3 regions of the Agrobacterium sp. 22-209-1 genome follow, and region 3 is predicted to be linked to each of the others. Evidence: riboswitches for the same ligand, from Rfam matches in the RefSeq annotation. Region 3 holds a riboswitch; each other region holds the start of a gene.

Region 1 (4,351 bases), on a different contig from region 3:
GGCAGCGCGCAGCTATCTCGGTGTCGAGATCGTGCACGCCACGCCTGATGGCAGGCCCGTGACCTCGATGGGCGGGCTGAAGGTGACGCCGGACACATCCTATGACGCGCTCGATCCCGTTGACATCGATGCGCTCGTCATTCCCGGCGGTCTCAGCTGGGAAAAGAGAACGGCTGTCGATCTTGGCGGGCTGGTGCACCGGTTTCGCGACAGGGATCGGCTGGTGGCCGGCATCTGCGCGGCGGCAAGCGCGCTCGGCGGCACGGGCGTTCTGAACGACGTCAGCCATACCGGCAATTCGCTGGCATCCCACAAGGCCTATCCGGCCTATCGCGGTGAGGCGCATTATCGCGATCAGCCAAAAGCGGTCAGCGATGGTGGCATCGTCACGGCACCCGGCAGCGCGCCGGTCAGTTTCGCCGTGGAAATCCTGAAACACCTCGGCCTCTTTGGTCCGGAAGCCGAGGCGGAACTTCAGGTTTTTGCGGCAGAGCATCGGTGAGGCGCATCCGCCTCAATGCTTTACAGCCCTCCACTTCCCCGTCATTCCAGCCTTTAGCCGGAATCCAGCCAGCCTAAGTCTCTGGGCTGAAAAAGACTCTTCCCGCCTCGCAGACGCGCGTCGACGGGAACCCGGCTCAAGGCCGGGATGACGGAGGTGGGAATATGGAGCAAGTCAATATCGATCAAGCACCCGGCACACCCGCGCCGCTGAAGCATCGCCCTCACCTGCAATCGCACGGCGAATATCGCGGCTGTTCAGATGCAGGCTGCGACCTGCGGGCAAATTCGAGCGTTTTATCTTACTGAGCGCAGCAGCGATAAAAGCAGCCTGGTGTTCATGAAAGCAGGAGAGAGCCGCCTCGCGCCCCGGGGTTGCCCCGAGGAGCGCCTTGAAAGCAAGGCGATGCACGGCGCAGAAAGCGCCGTGGCCGGGAACGGCAAAACGCAGCGCATCGAGCTCCTCACTCCATTCCGCTGCGTCCTGCATGGTTTCAAGCCTCTTGGAAGCGCTTCAGGAAAAACGCACTCAACGTGCCGAGAAGTGCCCAGAAGACGAAGCTGGTGACGGTGGCGGCAACGATGAACTGACGTTCCAGCGGCAGTGGCGCCAGCGCATGTTCGCCTTCCGGCGGCAGGGGGGCGCCCACCACATGCGGCGCGACGATCAGCACCATCGCCAGCAGAACCGCCCATGGTTCGCGGCGGAAGGCGATCAACGCAATGCCGCCCGCGGTTGCGGCAACGGTCGCGAGCCACCAGATCTGGCGCGCCTCAAGTGCGGCGGCCGGGCTTCCCGGCAGTTCCGGCGGCAGGCCGATCATCGGGGCGAGCATGACGGCCGCAAAACCGGCAACGCCCCACAAAAGCCCCTCACGCCAGCCGGTATTGGTGCCGCGCAACGACATGAGGCCGGTCAGCACCAGCGCGTAACCGATGGCGGTCAGCACATTGGCGGCGACGGTATAGGCGGTGCGCTCGAAACCATCGGCCGGAGCCCAGGCCTCGTCATTATGTTCATGAGCGGGAACCGCAGCGCCGGGCCCCGGTGCATTATGGCTATGGGGCGCTTCGCCGGCGCTCTCATAGGTTTCCGCCTGAAGGATGAGCGGCGTGGTGCCAAAAGCCTGCATGGCGGAGACCGCGAAGCCGCCAAGGATACCGACGAGAATGGCGGTGAAGACGATATTGCGAAAAAATGACATGCCGTTTCCCCTCAATGGCAGGGGAAGGCATTGGCATGACGCGTGTCATGCGCGGCATTGTGAACGGCTTCCACGTGGGAAAAGCCGACAAAACCGACGACGAACAGGCCAAGCACGATCGCTGTCAGCGACTGCGCGACGCTGGTTGTTTTTACGGAAACGGCTGAATTGGCCGTATTCAGGTTGGTGGACATGGTGACCCCTCTCCCGGCGCGACCCCGCGCCTTTAGATGCGGCCGAACGGCAAAGCCGCAGGACCGCATGCGATATACTTCACCACGGGGATACGAGACTGATACAGGGAGGCATTGATGCCACCACCCTGAAATTCCGCTCTTCCGGACACCCCGCCGGCATGGATATTTCCGCGATGGCAGGTCTCCTGGCTTACGGGTCAAAACCTGAAACACCTTCCCGGCATCGCCTTCGCCCTTGATGGAGGCGAGATGGCTTGCCAGTGGCATTTCGTTTCAGGCTCTCCGCTCACAGTTGCGGGGGCAGCCACGAATGAGGATTTCTCCCTATCGTGTTCCCTTTTCACCTTCCGGAACGCCCGGAAGGAACCATCACGGACATGTTATCGGATGGGCGGGGCCGGGAGTCAATGGCGCTTACCCACCTCTCGTTCGTCATCCTCGGGCTTGACCCGAGGATCCATGGGCTGGCGTGGTGGTGGATCCTCGGGTCAAGCCCGAGGATGACGGAGGAGAGGTATCAGGCCCTACCGCGCCGGTATGGCTTTCAGATAGGCGGAAATCGCATCGCGGTCTTCGGCCGTCAGATGCGCCATATTCTGCTGCACCTTGACCATCGAGCCGCCGACGCTGTCGAATTCCGGGGTGAAGCCGGTTTCCAGATAGCTGGCTATATCCGCTTTGGCCCAGCTGCCGATGCTTTGCGAGCCGGGGGTAATGTCGGGAATGCGGCCCTCGCCTTCCGGATTGGGGCCGCCGGCCAGCCACTTGTCTTTCAGGAAACCGCCAAGCGCGTTGCGCGGCGTGTGGCATTCGCCGCAGTGGCCCGGCCCCTCCACCAGATACTGGCCGCGCAGCAATTCGGCATTGGCATCGGCAAGCTCGACGCGGGGCCGCGCCGAGGGGTCGAAATAAAGGAATTTCCAGCCGCCCAGCACCATGCGCAGATTGAAGGGGAACGGCAACTCGTGATCCGGCGCATCGTTCTGGCTGGCCGGCAGGACCTTCAGATAACCGAAGAGATCGTTGACGTCCTTCTGCGTCATGCGGGCATAGGAGGCGTAGGGAAAGGACGGATAGAGATGTTCGCCGTTCCTGCCCACCCCGCGCGTCATCGCATCGCCGAATTCCGCCAGCGTCCAGCCGCCGATGCCATGCTGTGGATCGGAGGAAATATTGGGGACATGGAAGGTGCCGAAGGGGCTTTTCAGCGCCTGCCCGCCCGAAAGCGTCAACAGCGCCTCGCCCTTCGCGTCGGGTGCCGCATGACAGCTTGCGCAGCCGCCCGCCCAGAACAGCGTTTCGCCATTGGCCAGATCCGGTTCGCCCAGGCTCACCCAATGGCTCGGCGCCTGCCGCTGCGGCGCGGTAACCCAGGCGAAAATGCCGTAGCCCGCAATGGCCGCGACGACGGCCCCGCCGACGAGTTTCGTCCAGATGGAGGACATGCCCCTCTCCCCATTGTCACCTGATCCGGTCAGATGTCTTTCGTGCCTTGAGAAAACGCCGCCGGGAAGCGGCGTTTTCAAAGTGCTGCGACTACTTCTTCAGACGATAAGTCTGGTGGCAGGTGCCGCAATCGGCGCCGAGCGTCTTCATGGCGGTGGCGACGCCGGCCTGATCGGTGGGGAGATTGGCGAGAACCGCGTCGGCATCCGTTCCGAGCTTCGCTGCCTTGGCCTTGAAGTCGTCGAAGTTTTCCCAGATGGCGGGAGCAGCCGCACTACCGGTCTCTGAGCCGACGGGGAACTGGTCGGGGAAAGCCTTGGCATTGGTGCTGATGGTCGTCACGGCAGCCTTGACGGCGGCAGCGTCAAAGGGCTTTTCGCCCTTGGAGATGGCGGCGAGCGCACCCATGGAGCCGCCGATCTGCTTCATCATGCCTTCGCGTTTTTCGACTTCGCCGGCAGCATAAACAGCTCCGGCGCAAAGACAGCCGAACAGCATGGCCGCCGTGATGGTTTTCAGTTTCATGCACACTCTCCTTGATTCCGGCATGGACACCGGCGCTTTATCGAACCGGGCGAGGATGCCCTTTCCGCATGGCGAAAAAAAGTCACATTGCGGTGAATTCCATCGCGAAAACAGAAGCCTAAGACGAGGTGACAATGCAGGTCACCCCCCGGCTCTAGGGCCTCACTATGACGGCAGGCTGAATGAGAATAATTGGCTGAAAGCAAGCGGCGCGGCGTATTCCCCCACGCAGTTGCCGTTTGGAGAAGCCAAGGCCCGGCTTAGAGGGCCAAAATGCGGTCTTCCTCACGCCCAAAACCGCGGATCGCTATGCGGTCGGCAAAGACGTCTGCAATGGCGAAGGTGTTCTGGTCAGGCGTATCGACCATGCCCTTGAAATTCACGAAGTGGGTATTGCCCAACAGGCCGTAATTGCCCTCGTGATTATGGCCGTTGAACCATGCGACGGCTGACGGGTGGGAGCCGAGAAGCTCAAGG
Region 2 (4,351 bases), on a different contig from region 3:
CACGCACTCCACCCCGAAGACGGCGGCTATTGTCGCCGGTGTCAGCACCTCGCGCGGCGGACCGACCGCGATCATCTCGCCCCGGTGCATGATGGCGACGCGGTCACAGAACATGGCGGCGTGATTGAGGTCGTGCAGCGCCGCTACAACGGTCAGGCCTTGTCGGCGCACCAGATCGAGCAGGCCGATCTGGTGACCTATGTCGAGATGGTTGGTCGGCTCGTCCAGAAGCAGGACATGCGGCTCCTGCGTCAACGCGCGGGCGATATGCAGGCGCTGCCGTTCGCCGCCGGAAAGATGGTGCCAGCTGCGCTCCGCCTTATCAGCCATATCCACATTGGCGAGTGCTGCGTCAACGATGGCGTCATCCTGCTGCGACCAGGCGGAAAGCGGCCCGAGGTAGGGCGTGCGTCCAAGCTCCACGGCCTGTCGTGCGGTGATGCGTTCGGTGGTTTCAGCCTGCTGCTCAACGAAGGCGAGCCGGCGGGCAAGGTCTCGCCGTCCCAGCGAGGCAAGCGGTTCATCTCCGAGCGTAACGTGACCCCGGCGCGGCTTGCGAATGCCTGCCAGCATGGAGAGCAGCGTGCTTTTGCCGGAACCGTTCGGTCCGATGACACCGAGAAACTCACCGGAACCGACATCGAGTGAAACGCCGCGCAAGATGTCTATATTGCCGGCGTGGAAATGCAGGTCGTGGGCGGACAGTTTCATGAACGCCCCCTCTTCTGCCCGAGGATGAAGGCAAAGGCGGGCGCGCCGACGAGCGCGGTGATGACGCCGATGGGCAGCACCTGGCCCGGAATGACGATGCGAGAGAGAATATCCGCGACGATCATGAAAACCGCGCCGGTCAGCGCCGTCACCGGCAGCAAGATACCATGGCGAACGCCGACGAAGATGCGCGCAGCATGCGGAATGACGAGGCCCACGAAGCCGATGGAGCCGACCAGCGACACCATCGCAGCCGTCATGATCGCCGAAACCGAGATCAGCACGGTATAGACCCAGCGCACCGGAATACCGAGCGAGGCTGCGGCCTGACCGCCGAATGCGAAGGCATCGAGCGCCCGCGCGTACCAGAGACAAACGATAAGGCCCGCAAGGCTGACCGGTAGCGCCAGCCAGACATCCGGCCAGCGCACGCCGGAAAGATTGCCGAGCAGCCAGAACATGATACCGCGCGCCTGTTCAGCATTGGCGGATTTGGTGACGATGAAGGAGGTCATGGCGTTGAACAGTTGCGAACCGGCAACGCCCGCCAGAATGATGGCGCTGTTGCCATGCCCCGCCTGCACGGCCAGAAGGCTGACCAGCGAAAAAGCGACAAAAGCGCCGATGAGCGCGCCCGCCGGCATCGTCAGAAAGCCCGCGCCGAAGCCCAGAAGTGCCACGGCGACGGCACCGGTGGAGGCACCGGCAGAAATTCCGAGAATGTAGGGATCGGCAAGCGGATTGCGTAAAAGAGATTGCAGCACTGCTCCGGCGAGCGCCAGCGACGCCCCGCAGCAGGCGGCAACAACGGCGCGGCTGAGGCGGTAACTCCAGACGATGCCTTCATCCAGCGGTTCAAGCGGATAACCCGCGTGGAAAACGCGGTTGGCAATCGTCTTTGCTACAACATCCAAAGGGATGGCAGTCTCGCCGATGGCCGCCCCGGCCATCAGCGCGACGAGCAGCAGGGCGAGCGCGGCAAATGCCAGCCCCGCCCTACCAAGATGGGTGGTGAGACGGTTCACTTGGCGAGGCCAGCGGCCGAAATCGCCTCGGCCAGCGTTTCAATACCTTCGATGGTTCGAATGGTCGGGTTCATCGCCTGCGCATCCATCTCGAACACATGACCTTCCTTGACGGCGGGCATGATGCTGGCCACGGGATCGGTGGCGAGGAACTTCAGCTTGACGGCAATATCATCGGCGGGGAAACGGCGGCGGTCCATCTTGCCGGCGACGATGATGGACGGATTGGCCTTGGCGATGGTTTCCCAGCCGACGGTCGGCCATTCTTCATCGCTTTCGATGACGTTCTTTAACCCCAGCGCGGACATGATGTAGCCGGGAGCACCATTGCGACCTGCGACATAGGGATCGATATCCAGCTCGGCGCTCGAGAACCAGAAGACGGCGGAAAGCTTGCCATTGGCTGAGGCGATCTTGGCACGGGCGGCTTCTTCACGCTTCTTCAGGTCGGCAACGACCTCTTCACCGCGGTCCTGCACGTCGAAGATTTTGGCGAGGTCGCGGACTTCCTGATAGATCAACTCCATGGTGAAGCCGGTGTTGCGTACACCATCACCACCGCCGGAATTGTCCTTGCCGACGCAATCGGCAGGCGAGGTATAGACGGGAATACCGAGTTCGGCGAATTGCGCCGGCGTTCCGACAACACCCTCGGGACCGATCTGCCACTGGAACTGCGTCGTGACAAGGTCCGGCTTCTTGCCGACGACCGCCTCGAAGCTCGGATCATTATCGGCCAGTCGCTCGACCTTGGCATTGGCCTCCTCGTAGCCCTTCAGAACCGGACCGATCCACAGCGCCGTGCCGACGACCTTGTCCGCAACGCCAAGCAGGTAAAGAACCTCTGTCGTGCTCTGGCCAACGGAAACGGTGCGGGTGGGCGCCTGCTTGAAGGTGATCTCCTGACCGCAGCTGTTGATTGTCAGGGGATAGGTGGTTTCGGCGGCATTGGCGCCGACCACAGGCAAAACCGAAAGCACGGTTGCCAGAAAGCCGGCGTGAACCGGCAGGCGTCTAGAATGAAACATGTGTTCTCCAGTCGAAAGTAAAACTTATTCCAGAGCAGCAGGCGTCAGAACGCGCAGCAACAGCGGGACGTCTTGTACGGAGAACGGTAATAGGACGCAAACGAAATGTTATGAAATAACATTACAAAATCCTCCTCCGGGCTTCCCCGCCCGTAACGATGGTTCATATTTTGACGGCAGGTCTCCTGGCTCACGGATTTGCGTCTCTCATCTGCCTTCCCGTATTCCGAAAAATACAGTGGCATGACGCCTTGAAGCGTCACGGGGATGAACGACAATCCGCTTACAGTTGCGGGGGCAGCCACGGCATTGGGCGAAAAAGATCGCCCGCACCATGTTCCCTATTAATCCCTTCGCCTTTCGGCTGCAGGAACCGTCGCTTTCTCACATAAGGGGCAAGAAGCGGGGCGTCAATTGCGATAGTGCCGCACCTCAGCACAAAGACGGGCCTGCCAGGGCGAAAATCATTGCGGAACCGCAGCCTGCCGGTTGCGGCGCGCCTTTCGACATGGTGGTGAGCGTTTCGATCACCACCAGCCCGGATTGCGCCAGGAAGTCGGTCAGAAGACCGCTGTCACGAACGGCATCAAGACGGACAAGCTGACCGTCCAAATCGGAAAAATGCCGCCTGACCAGCGCGATGGCCGCCGTCTCGTCGCCCGCAACGACCGGGCCGACAATATGGCCCCGCCCCGCTGCGCGTCGCAATGCAAATGCCTCAAGACGATCCGCCTCAAACAGGCCATAACCTTCGTCTTCCCGCAGGAGACGCTGCAGGACGCGCCGGCGCGAGACACCGAAAGCCGTCTCATCCAGATCCGCAACAGCGGACAAATGGTCCTCCGAAAGTGGCTTGATCCTCTGTTTTCTTCCGAGCGCCGGCATCTCGGGAAGGCAACGCGCCTTGCCCCGAAGGAGATGTACTTTTTCCGTCTCTCCGGCAAAACCCAGCCCGGCAAACAACCGCCTCGACTCGTCCGTGGCGTTGAGCCTCAGGGATATGGCAGGGAATTTCGCCAGAAGCCGCCGCACCAGCCATGGTGCCACGCCCTGCCCCTGAAGGCGCGGCGAAACGATGACCATGCCGAGCGTCGCAAAACCCTCATCATAGCGAAACAGCATCGCAGTTGCGACAGCGCGGTCGATTTCGTCAAGCGCGGCAAGACCGACGCCACATTGACGCAGGAAACACCATTCATTCGCGTGATATCGCCACCCGACAGCCATGGAGAGGGCGTGCAGATGATCGGCCTCCACATCGGCGATATCCACGGTTCGCAACTCGAAACTATCGACCTTGAGCAGCTCCATGACAAACGGCTCTCATTTCCTCCGGCGCGGAACCTTGATCCCGGCAACCCAGCCCACGACATCCGAAGATAGCCAGCCTTGCCGGCAGGAATTTTCCGAAAGCGCTGGAAGGACACAACAATCTACTGAAATCACCCCTATTTCAGCAGATAAACGCCGCAGGCCGCTCTAAGCTTTTCAACGTTGAAGCGACGGAGACAGCCATGAACGCAATCGACATTCTGGAGCGTCTTGTCGGCTTCCCATCGGTCGTCGGAACCGCCAATGGCGATATCG
Region 3 (4,351 bases):
ATTATCGTTCGAGAGATAGGAAGCCGGGTAATAAACTCGGCCGATCTTGCCCTCTTTACGGATCTCGATTTTCGAGACGATGGGATGAATGGAGGAGGTGGAGTGGTTGATATAGGAGATCGAACCCGTTGGCGGTACGGCCTGCAGGTTCTGGTTATAGAGGCCTGATGCCATAACCTCCTGCTTCAGTGCCTTCCAGTCGTCCTGTGTCGGAATGGCAATGCCGGCCTTTTCGAAGAGCTCACGGACCTTTTCCGTCGCGGGCAGCCATTCCCTGTCGGTATATTTGTCGAAATAGTCGCCCGAGGCATATTTGGAGTTCTCAAAGCCCTTGAAGCTCTGGCCCCTTTCCACGGCAAGGCGGTTACTGGCGCGGATGGCGTGATAGGTCACGGTGTAAAAATAGATATTGGTGAAATCGACGCCTTCTTCGGAACCATAGAAAATGCGCTCGCGCGCCAGATAACCGTGCAGGTTCATCTGGCCGAGGCCGATAGCGTGGCTCGCATCATTGCCCTTTTCCACCGAGGGAACGGAGGAAATGTGGCTCATATCCGATACCGCCGTCAGCGCCCGGATGGAGGTCTCGATGGTCTTGCCGAAATCGGCCGAATCCATTGCCGCAGCAATGTTGAGCGAGCCGAGATTGCAGGAAATATCCTTGCCCATTTGGCTATAGGAGAGATCGGCGTTGAACTCGCTCGCTTCGCTGACCTGCAGGATTTCCGAGCAGAGATTGCTCATGCTGATACGGCCGGCAATCGGATTGGCGCGGTTCACCGTATCTTCGAACATGATGTAGGGGTAACCGCTCTCGAACTGGATTTCGGCGATCACCTGGAAGAATTCGCGCGCCTTGATCTTCCTCTTACGGATGCGGCTGTCGGCTACCATTTCATGGTATTTTTCGGTGACCGAGATTTCGGTGAAAGGCACGCCATAGATCCGCTCCACATCATAGGGCGAAAACAGATACATATCCTCATTATTGCGGGCGAGTTCGAAGGTGATATCGGGGATCACCACGCCGAGCGACAGCGTCTTGATGCGGATTTTCTCGTCGGCATTTTCACGCTTGGTATCGAGGAAGCGCATGATATCCGGGTGGTGGGCGTGCAGATAGACCGCGCCGGCACCCTGGCGCGCGCCAAGCTGGTTGGCATAGGAAAAGCTGTCTTCCAGCAGCTTCATCACGGGAATGACGCCGGATGACTGGTTTTCGATCTGCTTGATCGGCGCGCCGGCCTCGCGAATATTGGTCAAGGACAGGGCCACGCCGCCGCCGCGCTTGGAAAGCTGCAACGCCGAATTGATGGAGCGGCCGATGCTTTCCATATTGTCTTCCACACGCAGCAGAAAACACGAGACCAGCTCGCCGCGGCTCTTCTTGCCGGCGTTGAGGAATGTTGGGGTTGCCGGCTGGAAGCGGCCGGAAATGATCTCATCGACCAGATTGCGGGCAAGCTGCTCATCACCGCGCGCAAGGGCCAGCGCCACCATGCAGACGCGATCCTCGTAACGCTCGAGGTAACGTTTTCCGTCGAAAGTCTTCAGCGTGTAGGAGGTATAATATTTGAACGCCCCAAGAAATGTCGGAAAGCGGAATTTCCGGGCATAGGCTTCGTCATAGAGGTCGCGAACGAAATTGAAGGAGTACTGGTCCAGTACCTCCTGCTCGTAATATCCTTCCGCCACCAGATAATCGAGCTTTTCCCTGAGATTATGGAAAAACACAGTGTTCTGGTTGACGTGCTGGAGAAAATATTGCCGGGCAGCCAGGCGATCCTTGTCGAGCTGGATTTTCCCGTTCTCGTCATAAAGGTTCAACATCGCGTTCAGCGCGTGGTAGTCCAGAGCCGCATCAACCGGTTTCTGGCTTGCGGCTACGGGCTGTTTGGCATCCTTGCGCAGCGCGCTTGAGGTCAGCGTGTCCAAAATCGTTCCAATCCATGTTTGACGTTGGCGACATCTTCTTCCGTGCCGAGAAGCTCGAAACGATAGAGAAACGGCACAGCGCATTTACGCGAGACGATATCTCCGGCGGATGCGAAAGCTGCGCCAAAATTCGTGTTGCCCGCCGCTATGACGCCGCGAATGAGATTTCGGTTGGAGGGCTCGTTCAAAAACCGGATGACCGGTTTCGGCACGGCCCCTTTTGTACCCCCACCCCCATAGGTGGGGGTGACGAGCACATAGGGCTCGGACACGTGGGGAACATCTTCCTCAACGCCAAGCGGCAGGCGAAACAATCGCCGTCCCAGTTTCAGAAGGAAACGATGGGTGTTTTCAGAACGGCTGGAATAATAGACGATCAGGCCCATCGCCCTGCCGCCTCAGCTGATCGCGCCGATCATATCCGGCCGGAAACCCGCCCAATGGCGTTCGCCGGCAACGACCACCGGAACCTGCATGTAACCGAGGCCACGAACATGATCGAGCGCGTCAGCATCTTCGGAAATATCGATGATCTCATAGGGAACGCCGATGCGGTCGAGGGCGCGGTAAGTGGCAGTGCATTGGACGCAGGCCGGCTTGCTGTAAACGGTGACGGTCATAATTTCCTCTCTCGAAGCCGGTTTCGGACACGGCTCAACATTGCCGATTGCAATCACAATCGGGCGGCGATGGATCTTTCATTAGGGTGGGCATGCGCAGCTTTTAGCCGCGTAAAATCACTGTCTACGCCGACGAGCGCAGCAACTCAAACAAATGCACTGGCATGACTTCACCCCGAAGCTTGTTCTGGAGGGGGCAGAAAAGGGCGCACGCAAATCATTTGCGTCAGACACCTTCCTCCGGACACCCCGCCCGTGGACGTTTGCGCTCAAGGCAGGTCTCCTGACTTGCGGGTCACAACATCTATTCCAGCCTTCCCGGTGCGCTAAGCTCCAGTGACCCAAATCGGAACGATGCTCGCCGCTTACAGTTGCGGGGGCAGTTTCGGCCTTGCTTCGCCCTGATGGCGTCACGCACCGAATTCCCGTCTTAGCTCCCAATCCTTGCGAATCGGAAGAACCTCGAACACCACATATAGTATATGAGGAATTTTTTGCGTCAATGAATAGACACAGGAAAGCCCTACCCTGTGGATCAAAAAGATTCAACACGTGGTTAACAACGGCTTAACAGCACATGCGTGCCGCCGCTCAAAGAGAGAAAAGCGTTAATCTATTCCCAGATATCGATGCGAATATCGGCGGGACGGGCGTTTTCGATCACCCTTTTTCCGTTGGGAAGATCGTTTTCGAACAGTTTGGCGTGGATTTGAGTGGCATCGAGGCCATAACCCTGCCATCTGTTGCGCAGTCTCTCTTCAAGCACCGCGACGGATGGACCCACAAAAATAGTGAGATCGAAGCTGCCGGCCAGTGTCGTCCAGGGCGCCTCGTTGAGCAGCAGATAATTGCCTTCGGCAAGGATCAGGCGCGTGTCCGGCGCAATCGCTCGGGCAGAGGCAATGGCGATTTCGCGGGAGCGGTCGAAAACCGGGACAAGAACTTCCTGGCCCCCCTTACGAACGGCGGAGACGATATCAAGGAAACCGCGCACGTCGAATGTTTCGGGCGCGCCCTTTCGCGGCAGCAGCCCCCGTTCTTCAAGAATGCCATTGTCCATATGGAAGCCGTCCATGGGCAGGACGGCGGCCGTTTCGCCTCGTGCGAGCAAAGCATCACAAAGCGCATCTGCCAGCGTGGATTTGCCGGCCCCAGGGGGACCGGCAATGGCGACGATAAAACGGGATTTACCTTCTGCCCGCCGAAGAACATCCTCGGCGATCGTTTCAAGCTTCAGCGTCATGCGGCAAGCGTTTCCTTCGGCGCTTCCTTGGCACCGGTCATGAAGGCGACGGCATCCGACATCGAATAGTCCTTCGGATTGATGACGCACAGGCGCTTGCCTAGCCGGTGGATATGGATGCGATCCGCGACCTCGAAGACATGCGGCATGTTATGCGAGATCAGGACGATCGGCAGGCCGCGGGAGCGCACGTCGAGGATAAGCTCCAGAACACGTCGGCTTTCCTTGACACCAAGTGCCGCCGTCGGTTCGTCGAGGATGACGACCTTGGAGCCAAAGGCTGCCGCACGCGCCACCGCCACACCCTGACGCTGACCGCCGGAAAGGGTTTCCACCGCCTGATTGATGTTCTGGATCGTCATCAGGCCGAGTTCCGACAGTTTCTCGCGGGCGAATTTTTCCATGGCCGGGCGGTCCAGCGCCCGGAACAAACTGCCCTGAATGCCGGATTTACGGATTTCCCGCCCGAGAAACATATTGTCGGCTATGGAAAGCGCCGGCGAAAGCGCGAGGTTCTGATAGACCGTCTCGATGCCGGCCTTTCGCGCCTCGA

What was found. A riboswitch is a leader RNA that binds a small molecule or an ion and turns the genes downstream of it on or off. The one in region 3 is predicted to bind cobalamin.
Region 1: linked by a shared signal. The riboswitch ahead of ACQZ48_RS06145 (CbtB domain-containing protein) and the one ahead of nrdH (glutaredoxin-like protein NrdH) in region 3 are both predicted to bind cobalamin.
Region 2: linked by a shared signal. The riboswitch ahead of ACQZ48_RS01805 (ABC transporter substrate-binding protein) and the one ahead of nrdH (glutaredoxin-like protein NrdH) in region 3 are both predicted to bind cobalamin.

Annotation. Positions count from the first base shown of each region.
Region 1 is NZ_JBNWCH010000002.1:381,139-385,489, reverse strand. It holds gene ACQZ48_RS06160 (type 1 glutamine amidotransferase family protein) at 1-502, shown strand, start outside; gene ACQZ48_RS06155 (hypothetical protein) at 677-991, opposite strand; gene ACQZ48_RS06150 (CbtA family protein) at 996-1,706, opposite strand; gene ACQZ48_RS06145 (CbtB domain-containing protein) at 1,718-1,900, opposite strand; cobalamin riboswitch at 2,062-2,289, opposite strand; gene ACQZ48_RS06140 (c-type cytochrome) at 2,428-3,348, opposite strand; gene ACQZ48_RS06135 (c-type cytochrome) at 3,440-3,874, opposite strand; gene ACQZ48_RS06130 (metallophosphoesterase) at 4,135-4,351, opposite strand, start outside.
Region 2 is NZ_JBNWCH010000001.1:404,329-408,679, forward strand. It holds gene ACQZ48_RS01795 (ABC transporter ATP-binding protein) at 1-711, opposite strand, end outside; gene ACQZ48_RS01800 (FecCD family ABC transporter permease) at 708-1,661, opposite strand; gene ACQZ48_RS01805 (ABC transporter substrate-binding protein) at 1,733-2,764, opposite strand; cobalamin riboswitch at 2,923-3,157, opposite strand; gene ACQZ48_RS01810 (GNAT family N-acetyltransferase) at 3,197-4,075, opposite strand; gene argE (acetylornithine deacetylase) at 4,279-4,351, shown strand, end outside.
Region 3 is NZ_JBNWCH010000007.1:233,332-237,682, forward strand. It holds gene nrdE (class 1b ribonucleoside-diphosphate reductase subunit alpha) at 1-1,935, opposite strand, end outside; gene nrdI (class Ib ribonucleoside-diphosphate reductase assembly flavoprotein NrdI) at 1,923-2,321, opposite strand; gene nrdH (glutaredoxin-like protein NrdH) at 2,334-2,555, opposite strand; cobalamin riboswitch at 2,812-3,035, opposite strand; gene ACQZ48_RS17225 (nucleoside triphosphate hydrolase) at 3,169-3,798, opposite strand; gene ACQZ48_RS17230 (ATP-binding cassette domain-containing protein) at 3,795-4,351, opposite strand, start outside.